One region of the Micromonospora peucetia genome, then DNA from elsewhere that is predicted to be linked to it. Evidence: riboswitches for the same ligand, from Rfam matches in the RefSeq annotation. Region 1 holds a riboswitch; the other holds the start of a gene.
The links. A riboswitch is a leader RNA that binds a small molecule or an ion and turns the genes downstream of it on or off. The one in region 1 is predicted to bind thiamine pyrophosphate.
Positions count from the first base shown of each region.

Region 2: another riboswitch for thiamine pyrophosphate. It lies ahead of GA0070608_RS16595 (ECF transporter S component); the one in region 1 lies ahead of thiE (thiamine phosphate synthase).

Region 1 covers NZ_FMIC01000002.1:2,874,518-2,880,572, forward strand. Annotated here, with positions in the region: gene GA0070608_RS13565 (aldo/keto reductase) at 1-881, shown strand, start outside; gene GA0070608_RS13570 (DUF559 domain-containing protein) at 1,299-2,231, opposite strand; TPP riboswitch at 2,395-2,504, shown strand; gene thiE (thiamine phosphate synthase) at 2,499-3,125, shown strand; gene thiO (glycine oxidase ThiO) at 3,119-4,252, shown strand; gene thiS (sulfur carrier protein ThiS) at 4,243-4,443, shown strand; gene GA0070608_RS13590 (thiazole synthase) at 4,448-5,218, shown strand; gene GA0070608_RS13595 (thiamine phosphate synthase) at 5,332-6,055, shown strand, end outside.
Region 2 covers NZ_FMIC01000002.1:3,531,418-3,537,472, forward strand. Annotated here, with positions in the region: gene GA0070608_RS16570 (isoprenyl transferase) at 1-154, shown strand, start outside; gene GA0070608_RS16575 (hypothetical protein) at 219-404, shown strand; gene GA0070608_RS16580 (hypothetical protein) at 1,263-1,499, shown strand; gene GA0070608_RS16585 (energy-coupling factor transporter transmembrane component T family protein) at 1,682-2,482, opposite strand; gene GA0070608_RS16590 (ABC transporter ATP-binding protein) at 2,535-3,950, opposite strand; gene GA0070608_RS16595 (ECF transporter S component) at 4,072-4,662, opposite strand; TPP riboswitch at 4,735-4,840, opposite strand; gene GA0070608_RS16600 (alpha/beta fold hydrolase) at 4,985-5,815, shown strand; gene GA0070608_RS16605 (sugar isomerase domain-containing protein) at 5,887-6,055, shown strand, end outside.

The DNA of each region.
Region 1 (6,055 bases):
ACTTCGGCCGAAAGCTCGACCTCGACGGCACCCGGGCGGTGGTCGACGCCGCGCTGGACGCCGGGATCAACTTCTTCGACACCGCCGACATCTATGGCGAGCCGCAGGGCGGCTCCGAGGAACTGCTGGGCCAGGCGCTCAAGGGCCGGCGCGACGACGTGGTGGTGACCACCAAGTTCGGCATGGACATGCACGGCATGAACGGCCCCGACTTCGGTGCCCGGGGCGCGCGCCGCTACATCGCCCGGGCGGTCGAGGCGTCGCTGCGCCGGCTCGGCACCGACCACATCGACCTGTATCAGATGCACGAGCCCGACCCGGGCACCCCGATCGACGAGACGCTCGCCGCACTCGACGATCTCGTCCGCGCCGGCAAGGTGCGCTACCTGGGCAACTCCAACTTCGCCGGCTGGCAGATCGCCGACGCGGACTGGGTGGCCTCGTCGAACGGCCGGTCCCGGTTCATCAGCGCGCAGAACCACTACAACCTGCTGGAGCGCGGCGTCGAGGCCGAGGTGGTGCTGGCGTGCGAGCGGTTCGGCCTCGGGTTGCTGCCGTTCTTCCCGCTGGCCAACGGGCTGCTCACCGGCAAGTACAAGCGGGCCGAGGCCCCGCCGGCCGGCAGCCGCCTCGCCGGCGGCGGTCGGTACGCCCAGCGACTCGCCGCCGCCGACTGGGACACCATCGAGGCGATCGAGGCGTACGCCGCCGAGCGCGGGCTGTCGATGCTCCAGGTGGCGATCGGCGGACTGGCCGCCCAACCGGCGGTGACCTCGGTGATCGCCGGCGCCACCACGCCCGAGCAGGTGCGCTCCAACGCACGGGCGGGCACCTGGCAGCCCACCGACGAGGACCTGGACGCCCTGCGCGCCATCCTCTGAGCCACGTCGACGCCCGGCCATCCGCGCCCGGCCATCCGCGCCCGGCCATCCGCGCCCGGCCATCCGCGCCCGGCCATCCGCGCCCGGCCATCCGCGCCCGGCCATCCGCGCCCGGCCATCCGCGCCCGGCCGTCCCCGCCCGCCCGCGCCCGCCCGCCCGCGCCCGCCCAGCCCCTGGCCGGGCCGGGCGGGGCTGCCCGTCCTGCCGTGCGTCTTGGCGGCGATGGGTGGAACACCACGTACCTCTCCGACCTCGGGAGACAGACCTGGTGTTCCACCCGTCGCCGTCGCTCGTGCACAGGAGGGCGCTCGGCGGGCGTGTGGCGGTCGGGGGTGGGTGACCCTGCCGGAGCGGAGGCTCGGCGGGGGCGGGGTGGGGGTGCGGCGGGGGTGCGGCGGGGCGGGATGTCAGGGCTGTCACCTTGGGTCAGTGAGAGCCCTGAGGTTCCGCTCGTCGGCGCGTTCGCGGAGGGCGGCGGTGACGAGGCGTACCGTGCGGTCCCGGTGCCGGAGCACGTCGTCGGCGGTGAAACGGAGGACGATCCAGCCGGCCGCGCGGAGCGCGTTCAGCCGGGCGACGTCCTGTCGGAAGTGGGCGCGTTCCCGGTGGTGGTCGCCGTCGTACTCGACCGCGACGCGCAGGACCGGCCACGCCAGGTCGACCCGGCCGACGAACCGTCCCCGGGCGTCGAGCACATCGTGCTGCGGCGTGGGCGGGGGCAGCCCGGCGTCGAGCAGGAGCAGCCGCAACCGGGTCTCCATCGGAGACTCACTCAGGGGCTCGGCCAGCGCGAGCACCTCCCGCAGCAGCGGCAGCCCGGGCCAACGACGACGAGCATCGGCGTACGCCCGCAGGGCCGGCAGCCTGACGATCCGGCGGTGCAGCAGCGCGTCGACGGCCACCAGAGCCTCGGCGCGCGGCGCCTGTCGCCCGAGGTCGAACGCCGTCCGCAGTGGCGTGGTGACCGGTAGGCCGGCGAAGCCGGTCAGATCGCCTTCTGGTAGGTGCGAGCGGGTGACGGAGAGCCGCGGGTGCGGGCGCAGCCTCGCCGCGCGAGGAAGAAGGACACTGACTGCCGCGTCGCGGGCCAGCAGGTCAACGCCCCACAGGTAGGCGGCACTCGGTCCGGCGATCGCGGCACCGGGGGGCAGGAGCAGGGCCACCGCATCGCACCAGAGTCGATGGTCCGGTGCGAGCAGCGCGTCCTGGTGCACGTACACGTCGGGCAGCAGGCGTTGCCAGGCCGAACCGCGCAGCATGGCGCGGGTCAGGATGCCGTCCGCGATCGCGGCGCTGGCCCGGAACGGCACGAAGGCCAGGCGGGGCGGTACCCGGGCGGCGAAGGGCATCCGGACAGCATGGGGGGACGGGAGGCACACCCGCCGCCCCGACCGTCGAGATCGGGCGGACGGTGTGAAATCCGTGTCCGGGCCCTTGGCGGATCGGGCGGACGGTGTGAAATCCGCGTCCCGACCTTGGCGGATCCGGCGATCCGTCGTACGGTGAAACCCGCAAGTGACCCACGGGAGCCCGGTACACCGGGCTGAGAGGGGGGCTTTGAGCCCCCGACCGTCGAACCTGATCCGGGTAATGCCGGCGCAGGGAGGAGTGTTGCCGTGCCGTCCCTCGGGCGACTGCATCTGATCACCGACACCCGACCCGGGCGGGATCCGCTCACCGTGCTGCGGGCCGCCCTTGCGGTGGCCCGCGCGGAACTGGTCGTGCAGGTCCGGGTGACCGACGACGCCACCGACCGGGAGGCGTACGACCTGGCCCGCCGGGTCGTGGCGCTCTGCGCCCGGTACGACGCCACCTGCCTGGTGAACGACCGGCTGCACGTGGCGTTGGCGGTGGGTGCCGCCGGTGGGCACGTCGGTGCGGACGACCTGCCGGTCGGGGCCGCCCGCCGGGTGCTCGGCGCGACCGCCGTACTCGGCGCCACCGCCCGCGATCCGGGGACGGCCGTCGAGGCGGTCGCCGCCGGGGCCAGCTATCTGGGTGTGGGCCCATGCCACGCCACCAGCACCAAGACGGGACTGCCGGCGCCGATCGGCCCGGCCGGGGTACGCGCCGTCGCCGACGCCGTGGACGTGCCGGTCGTCGCGATCGGCGGGGTGACCGCCGCGAAGGTGCCCGCGCTGGTGGCCGCCGGGGCGTACGGGGTGGCGGTGGTGGGGGCGGTCTCCGGGGCGGCCGATCCGGCCCGGGCGACGGCGGAACTGCTGGGAGCGCTGGGGTGCTGAGCCGACCGGACGTCGCCGTGGTGGGGGCGGGACCGGTCGGGCTGGCGATCGCCTGGCGCTGCGCGACGCGCGGACTGCGGGTCGTCGTGCACGACCCGGCTCCGGGTTCCGGCGCGTCCCACGTTGCCGCCGGGATGCTCGCCCCGGTCGCCGAGGCGTACTTCGGTGAGCACGAGCTGACCGGGCTGCTGACCGCCTCCGCCGCCCGCTGGCCGGCCTTCGCCGCCGAGCTGACCGCCGCCACGGGCGTGGACGTCGGCTACCGGACCGAGGGCACCCTGATGGTCGGGCTCACCACCGACGACCTGGCCGAGGCGCGCCGGCTGTGGGCGTACCAGCAGCGGATCGGACTGCCGGTGACGCCGCTGCGCCCGTCGGCGCTGCGGGACCGCGAGCCGGCGCTGGCCCCCCGGGTGCGCGGTGGCGCGCTCGCCGCCACCGATCACCAGGTCGACCCGCGGCGGCTGGTGCCGGCGCTGCGCACGGCCGCCGAACGGGCCGGCGCCACGCTGGTGCCCGCCGCCGTGCGCCGGCTGTCCGACGTGGAGGCCGGGGTCACGGTGGTCGCGGCCGGCTGCGGCGCGGCAGCCCTGACCGGGCTGCCGGTGCGGCCCGTGAAGGGGCAGTTGGTCCGGCTCCGCGCGCCCGGCGGCGGTGCGCCGGGCTTCCGGCACGTCATCCGGGGGTACGCCGACGGCGAGCACGTCTACCTCGTGCCCCGCTCCGACGGGGAGGTGGTGGTGGGCGCGACCGTCGAGGAGCGCACCGACACCGACGTCTCCGCCGGGGCGGTGCTGCGCCTGCTCCGCGCCGCCGTCGACCTGCTGCCCGAGTTGGCCGAGTACGACCTCGTCGAGGCCCTCGCCGGCCTGCGCCCCGGCACCCCCGACAACGCCCCGATCCTCGGCCCGCTGCCCGGCCGGCCCGGCGTGCTCGCCGCGACCGGGCACCACCGGCACGGCATCGTGCTCACCCCGGTCACCGCCGACCTGATCGCCGACCTGATCAGCACGGGCACGGCGGACCCCCTGCTCGCCCCCTTCACCCCGGCCCGTTTCACCCCGGCCACCGCCGCCCGGTCCGGTTCCGGACCGTCCGTACCCGAGGAGGAGCACACGTGGAACTGACGGTGAACGGCGCCGGGCGCAGCCTGCCCGGCGGTTCGACCGTGACGGACCTGGTTCGCGCGGTCACCGACCAGCGGCGTGGCCTCGCCGTCGCGGTCAACGGCGAGGTGGTGCCGCGTACCGGCTGGCCGGCGACCGTGCTGCGGGACGGCGACCGGGTCGAGGTGCTCAGTGCCGCCCAGGGCGGGTGACGCGGTGAGCCTCGACCTGGGTGGCGTGAGCTTCACGTCCCGGCTGGTCCTCGGCACCGGCGGCGCGACGAACCTGCGGGTGCTGGAGGACGCGATCCGGGCCTCCGGGACCGAGCTGGTCACCCTGGCACTGCGCCGGATCGACACCGCCCCCGGCACCGCCGGCGGGCTGCTGGACCTGCTGGACCGCTGCGGCGTGAGGCTGCTGCCGAACACCGCCGGCTGTTACACGGCGGGCGAGGCGGTCAAGGTGGCGCAGCTGGCCCGGGAGGCGTTCGGCACCGACTGGGTGAAGCTGGAGGTGATCGGCGACGAGCGCACGCTGCTGCCCGACGGGGTGGAGTTGCTGCGCGCCGCCGAGGAACTCGTCGGCGACGGGTTCGTGGTGCTGCCGTACACGTCGGACGACCCTGTCCTGGCCCGCCGGCTGGCCGACGTCGGCTGCGCCGCGGTGATGCCGGCCGGGGCGCCGATCGGCTCCGGCCTGGGCGTGTCGAACCCGCACCACATCCGGCTGATCCGGCAGGGCGTCGACGTGCCGGTGATCCTGGACGCCGGCATCGGCACCGCCTCGGATGCCGCGTTGGCCATGGAGCTGGGCTGCGACGCGGTGCTGCTGGCCAGCGCGGTCACCCGCGCCGCCGACCCGGTGGCGATGGCCACCGCGATGCGGTACGCGGTCGAGGCGGGTCGGCTCGCGTACGGGGCGGGTCGAATCGCCCGACGCTTCCACGCCCTCCCCTCCACCCCCGACGAGGGAAGACCCGACCTGTGACCCCCACCCTCCCCTTCTCCCCGTCCCCGTCCCCGTCCCCGTCCCCGTCCCCGTCCCCGGTCCCGGTGGATCTTGGTAGGAAAGGGCCCCCGGAGGGGCCGGATCTCACCAAGATCTCGCGTGGGCCGGTCGGCGTCGTGCTGTTGACCGACCGGTGGCAGGCGCGGCGGTCGTTGGGTGACGTCGTCGCCGGGGCCGTCGCCGGGGGAGTGCGGTGGGTGGTGCTGCGGGAGCGGGACCTGCCCCGGGCCGAGCGCGCCGCCCTCGCCGCAGACCTGCGTGCGATCCTCGCCGAGGCGGGCGGCACCCTGATCGTCGCCGGCCCCGACCCGCTCGGCGGCGACGCCGTCCACCTGCCGTCGGCCGGCCCGTATCCGCCGCCGCGCCTCGCCCTGGTCGGCCGCTCCTGCCACGACCGGGCCGAACTGGCCAGGCTCACCACGGAGGACTACGCCACCCTCTCGCCCGTCTACCCGACCAGCACCAAACCCGGCTACGGCCCGCCGCTGCGCCCGGACGGGCTGAGTGAGCTGATCCGGCACAGTCCGGTGCCGGTCCTCGCGCTCGGCGGAGTGGAGAGCCCGGACCAGGTGGGTGCCTGCGTCGAGGCGGGAGCCGTCGGCGTGGCGGTGCTCGGCGCGATCATGCGCGCCGCCGACCCGACCGAGGTCGCCGCCACGCTCACCGCCAGCTTCCGGCCGGCGGTCTCCCCGAAGCCGCGCAGCCCGCACGAACACGCGGAGGTCTCCGGGACGGGGCTGCGGCCGACCGTGCCCACGGAGGGACCAAGCCTGACCGCCCGGAGTGGGCACGGTCGGCCGCAGCCCCCGACGCCGA
Region 2 (6,055 bases), 660 kb from region 1:
GCTCTGGCAGACCGCGTACGCCGAGCTGATCTTCCTCGACACGCTCTGGCCCGACTTCGACCGCCGCCACCTCTGGTACGCCTGCGAGCTGTACGCGCAGCGGGACCGTCGCTTCGGCGGCGCGCTGCCCAACCCGGTCGCTCCGCCGACCTGAGGCTTACCGCGCGGCCGTACGGGGTACCACCTCGGTCAACAGCCACTGACGGAGGTGAACCCACATGATCCAGAAGCGTATTGCCCAGTGGGCGGCGATGGCCGTCGCCGTGCCGTTGGCGGCGGCCGGCGCGCGCCGGCTCAGCCACACGCTGGAGGCCCGCCGCGGTCCGACCGGGGTGAGCCGACTGCTCACCAAGGGCGCCGACATGCTCCGCCCCCAGAAGGCCAAGCGCCGTCGCTTCTTCTGACCCGCCGACCTCGCATCTGCGTTCCCGACCCCCGGACCGTCCGTCGATCATGCGGTTGTGGTGCCGCGCGAAGGCCCCTCCCGGGGCGTACCGCCCACCAGGAGTGCGTGATCGACTGCCGGCTCGGGGGTCGGGGTTTCGGGGGTGAGTGGTGATGGCGATGCCTGGGATCGGGAGCGGGGCGGGTGCCCCGGCCGCGTCGAACCTCGGCGGTGGGGATGCGGGATCTTCGGCACAAGATGATCATGGCGTTGGACGCCGCCGATCTCGGTGACCCGACCGTCCCCACGCCGCCGGGTGCCGCGCCAGGACACGATGATCGTCACCCGGGTGCCGCGCGGCTCGCCGCTACACCACAACCCCGCCCCGCCCTGTCCTGTCCCACCCCACCCCGCCCCGCCCCGCCCCGCCCTCGCCCCGCTCAGCTCGGCGATCTTGCAGTTTTGGCCCCTGCAAATCGCCTATAGGGGGCATAGCGGGGGCCGAAACTGCAAGATCGCGGGGGCTGGTGCGGATCGTGGCGGGGTTGCGCGGTGCCAACGGGCGGCGTCGTGGCGGGCGCGATTCTCGATCGGGGCGGTAATTCGGCTGCGCGTGAACGGTCCGGCCGGATAGCGTGTGGGCATGCGTATCTGACGCCCCACCTCCGAGCCGACCCGCCGCCCCTGCGGCCGTGGGTCCGCGTGCTCCCGGGCGTCCGCATTCCGTACCTGCCGCCGAGCGGCGGTGTTCGTCGTGGTCGATCCCGGGCAGCAGTCCCGCTCCCGCCCGACCGTCGCGCGACGGTCATCGACGAGGCGGGCCCCGTCACCGGACGTCGCGCCGGGGCGTTGGGCCCGCAGACCAAGGAGGCACCGGATGCCCGCCAAGCGCAACCCGAAGAAGTCCCGTACCGCCCTGCCCAAGCCGTCGGTCGCGGACCTGACGCCGGTCAACCTCGGCGAGGTGGCGGTCGCGCCGATCGTGCCGACGCTGCCGGTCGACCGGCCGGCGGCGCCGAAGGCCGGGCCGCCGGTTTCCGGCGGCGGCCGCTCCGGTGCCCTGCGTGACCAGAAGGCCGGTCAGGCCCGCCGGTACGCCTTCCGGCGCAGCTGACCGTGCCAGCCGGGTGGAGCCGTCGTGACCGACGACTCCACCCGGCCCGTCAGCCGATCATCGGCCGGCACCAGTCAAGCGAGAAGCGGTCAGCGATCGGGGGTGTCTCAGCCGATCAAGGGCGTGTGCCGATCGGGGGGAGTGTCGGTCGATCAAGGCGTGTCAGCCGATCAACGAGCGTCTCAGCCGATCAGCGGGCGGAAGGTGCCGAGCAGCACGCTGACGGTGAGCGCGGCCCCGGCGAGCGCCGCCGAGCAGACGATCAACAGGCCGTCGGCGGCGACGAAACGCTGTTGCCGGGCGACGGTGCGCGGGGTCCCGGCGTCGAAGCCCCGGGCGTCCATCGCCACGGCCAACCGGGTGCCTCGGCGGATCGCTCCGACCAGTAGTGCGAAGGCCGTCGAGGCGAACAGCCGCAACTTCGCCAGCGGGTTGCGACCGGACTCGACCCCTCGGGCGCGACGCGCCATGGAGATCATTTGCCATTCCTGCCCCAGCAGTGGCACCAGCCGGAACGCGGCCAGTGCCCCGATGGCGAACCGGGCCGGCGCCTTCGCGTTCTGGATCAGCGCGTCCGCCAGGTCGGTGGGGTCGGTGGTGGCGAAAACGATCACGCCGGGCAGCGCCACCGCGAACATGCGCAGCACCAGGCCGAGCGCGGTGAGCAGCACCCCGGAGGTGACCACCACCGGGCCGGCCTCGACCAGCACCCGGCCGGAGCGCTCGGCCGCGAACAGCACCAGCGTCACCACCACGCCGACCGCACCGACGAGCAGCGGCCACGTCCGCCGCGCCAACACCCGCAGCCGGACCCCGAACAACGGCAGCACGGCCAGCTCCACGGCGATCGCGATGGCCGGGGCCACCGGGTCCAGGGTGGCGATCAGGATGAACGAGAACACCAGCGCCGCGACGAGCTTGGCCACCGGGTTGCGCCGGGCCAGCGGCGCCCCCGGCGCGGCGACCGGCTCGAAGCTGATCATGCCCGCTCCGGAGCGCGACGGGTGACTGGTGCGACAGCCGGGTGTGGGCTGGTCACGGGCGCTCCAGGATGAGACGGCGGTCTGCCAGGGCGGCGACGAACTCCGGGTCGTGGGTGACCGCGACCAGGCCGTGCCCGGCGTCGCGCAGCTCGGCGAAGAGGTCCACCAGCTCCAGCCAGGTGCGCCTGTCCTGGCCGAAGGTCGGCTCGTCGCAGACGAGCAGGCGGGGCGCGGTGGCCAGGGCGGTCGCCACGCTCAGCCGCCGCGCCTCCCCGCCGGAGAGGGTGTACGGGTTGGCCGCCGCGAGTTTCGTCAACCGCAGCCGGGACAGCAGCCCGTCGACGGTGGACCGGATCGCCGGCTCGGGCTGGCCGGTGCGGCGCGGGCCGAGCGCCAGCTCGTCGTAGACGGTGTTCGCGACGAACTGGTGCTCCGGGTCCTGGAAGACCGAGCCGATCCGGCGGGCCAGTGCCGGCGCGCGCCAGCGGTGCGGGGGAGTGCCCGTGTCGGTGCCGGCCAGCGCCGTCGTCGCCGCGACCCGGCCCGCTCCGGGCTTGAGTAGGCCGCCGAGCAGCAGTGCGAGGGTCGACTTGCCGGCCCCGTTCGGTCCGAGGACGGCGAGCGCCTCGCCGGCGCGTACCGCCAGGTCGACGGCGGCCAGCCGGGGCGGCAGGCCGAGCCGGTCGGCGGTGACCAGCACGTCGCCGGCCGGGGTGGTGGCCTGGCGGGGCGGTACCGGACGGCCGGGCACCCAGACGCCCTCGGCGGCGAGTGTGTCGCCGTGCGTGCCGAAGACGGCCTCGGGAGTGCCGTCCGCGCGGACGCCGCCGCCGGGTTCGAGCACGACCACCCGGTCGACCAGGGGCAGCGCCTCGGCGACCCGGTGTTCGACCAGGATCAGCGTGGTGTCGGCGTCCAGCGCGCCGGCCACCGCCGCCCGGATCAGCGCCGCGCCGGTCGGGTCGAGGTTGGCGGTCGGCTCGTCGAGCAGCAGCAGGCCGGGGCGCAGGGCCAGCACCCCGGCCAGCGCCAACCGCTGCTGCTCGCCGCCGGACAGGGCGGCGGTGGGGCGGTCCCGGGGGTACGGGAAGCCGACCCGGGTCAGCGCCTCGTCGACGCGGGGCCAGATCTCCCGGGCGGGGATGCCGCGGTTCTCCAGCCCGAACGCCACGTCGTCGCCGCTGCGGGCCATCACGAGTTGGCTCTCCGGGTCCTGGAAGACGATGCCCACCCGATCCCGGCTCTCGCGGGGGTCGAGCCCGTCGACCTCTACGGTGCCCTCCTGCTCGCCCGAGTCCTCGGGCAGCAACCCGGCCAGCGCGGCGAGCAGGGTGCTCTTGCCGGCCCCCGACGGTCCCAGCAGCAGCACCCGCTCGCCGGCCTCCACACGCAGATCCACCCCGCGCACGGCCCACGCCCGCCGCCCACCATGCCGCCACCCGAACCCCCGCAGCACTACCGCCCCCACAACACCCACCCCCTACCCCGTCCCCGACCCACCCCTGGCGTTGATCATGAGGTTGGCGGCACTCCCGGAGATCCACATCGCCGTCAACCTCATGATCAACCGGCTTCCCGCGGCGTGCGGGTCAGATTGGGGTGCGGTCGCGGCCCGCGGGGAAGCGGTCCAGGGCGCCGGTGGTGGCCAGGGCGCGGGTCAGGGCCCAGGCGCCGGCGCCGGCTACTGCGGCGGCGCTGACGATGGTGAGCAGGGCGTAGGGGATGCGGTAGCTGGCCAGGGCGTACTCGCTGTTCCAGACGAAGAAGTCGAACAGTGCCGCGCCGAGGCCGGTCAGCGCGCCGGCGATCAGCGCGGTGGGCAGCCGGAACGAGCGGTACCGGAACGCGGCGAAGGCCAACTCGGCGCCGAGGCCCTGGATCAGGCCCTGGACGATGGTGACGCCGCCCCACTCCGCGCCGAGCAGCGCGGAGACTGTCGCCGCCACCGCCTCGCAGAAGAGCGCCGCGCCGGGCTTGCGGATCACCAGGCCGCCGAGGACGGCCGGGACCAGCCACACGCCGTACATGATGGCCTGGCCGGCGGGGAAGAACGCGAACGCCGGGTCGACGGCCCGCCACAGCAGGCCCCAGGCCCAGAAGATGACGCCGAAGGCCACCGCGATCACCGCGGCGACGACGATGTCGACGGTGCGCCACCGGGTGGTGTTGTTGTCTCGCATGATTGCTCCCAGTTCTGAACGCGAACCAGGAGAAGACGCACGCCGCGTCCGGATGTGCCGGACGTCGACGCGGCTGGAGGTCGACCGAACTCCCTGCGCTGGCATTACCCAGATCAGGTTCGAGGGTCTGCGGGCGGTGCCCGCACTCTCAGCGCTGTGCGCTCCCCTGTCGGATATGAAGTTGTCGCGCCGACGCTAACACCTTTGAAGATCAACAGGCAATGTGATCTTTCCGCAGCTCACCGGCGCGATCGATCGACGCCGTCGATCCCGCCCCGGATGGTACGAGTGACCCACGCCGACCGTGGGTAGGCTCACGATCATGCGGATCGAGACCCGGGGGTTGACGTTCGACGTCCGCGTCGGCGGACCGGAGGGCGGCGCACCCGTCCTGCTGCTGCACGGCTTCCCCCAGCACGGCGGGGAGTTCGACGACGTGGTGCCCGCGCTGCACGCCGCCGGCCTGCGTACGTACGCGCCGGACCAGCGGGGCTACTCGCCGGGCGCGCGGCCCGAGGCGGTCGAGGCGTACCGGCTGCCGGAGCTGGTCGCCGACGCGGTGGGCGTACTCGACGCGTTGGGCGTCGACGCGGCGCACCTGGTGGGGCACGACTGGGGCGCGGTGGTGGCCTGGGCCGTCGCGGCCGGCCACCCCGAGCGGGTCCGCACGCTGACGGCGGTCTCCGTGCCGCATCCCGCCGCGATGGCGTGGGCGCTGGCCGAGGACCCGGGGCAGAAGGCGCGCTCGGCGTACATGACGCTGTTCCGCAAGCCGGGCAAGGCGGAGAAGGCGCTGCTGGTACTGGGCGCGACCGGGCTGCGCCGGATGCTGCACGGGGTCGGTGGCGACGCGCGGGTGGCCGCGTACGCGGACCCGATGCGTGAGCCGGGCGCGTTGACCGCCGCGCTGAACTGGTACCGCGCCATGTCCCGCCGGGACCTCGCGGCCACCGGGCCGGTGACGGTGCCGACCACGTTCGTGTGGAGCGGCCGGGACATCGCGATCGGCCGCACCGCCGCCGAGGCGTGCGCCGACCACGTGAGCGCCGACTACCGGTTCGTCGAACTGCCCCGGGTGAGCCACTGGATCCCCGACGAGGCGCCCGGACCGCTGGCCGAGGCGATCCTGGCCCGGGTGCACGACCCGGCCTGACCCTCCCCGCGACGCCGCCGGCAGATGCCGGGCCCCATTCCCGACGGAGGTACGACATGGACGGAGCAGACATGACGGTGAGCGCCGAGGACTTCCTGGCCGTGGTGACCGCCACGATGAACCAGGTGGCCGAGAGCCAGCGTGCGGCGGTGGGGCTGGCCGCCGACCTGATCGCCGAGGCGGTACGCGCCGACGGCGTGGTCCACGCGTTCGGCACCGGCCACTCCGAGGCGCTGGCCA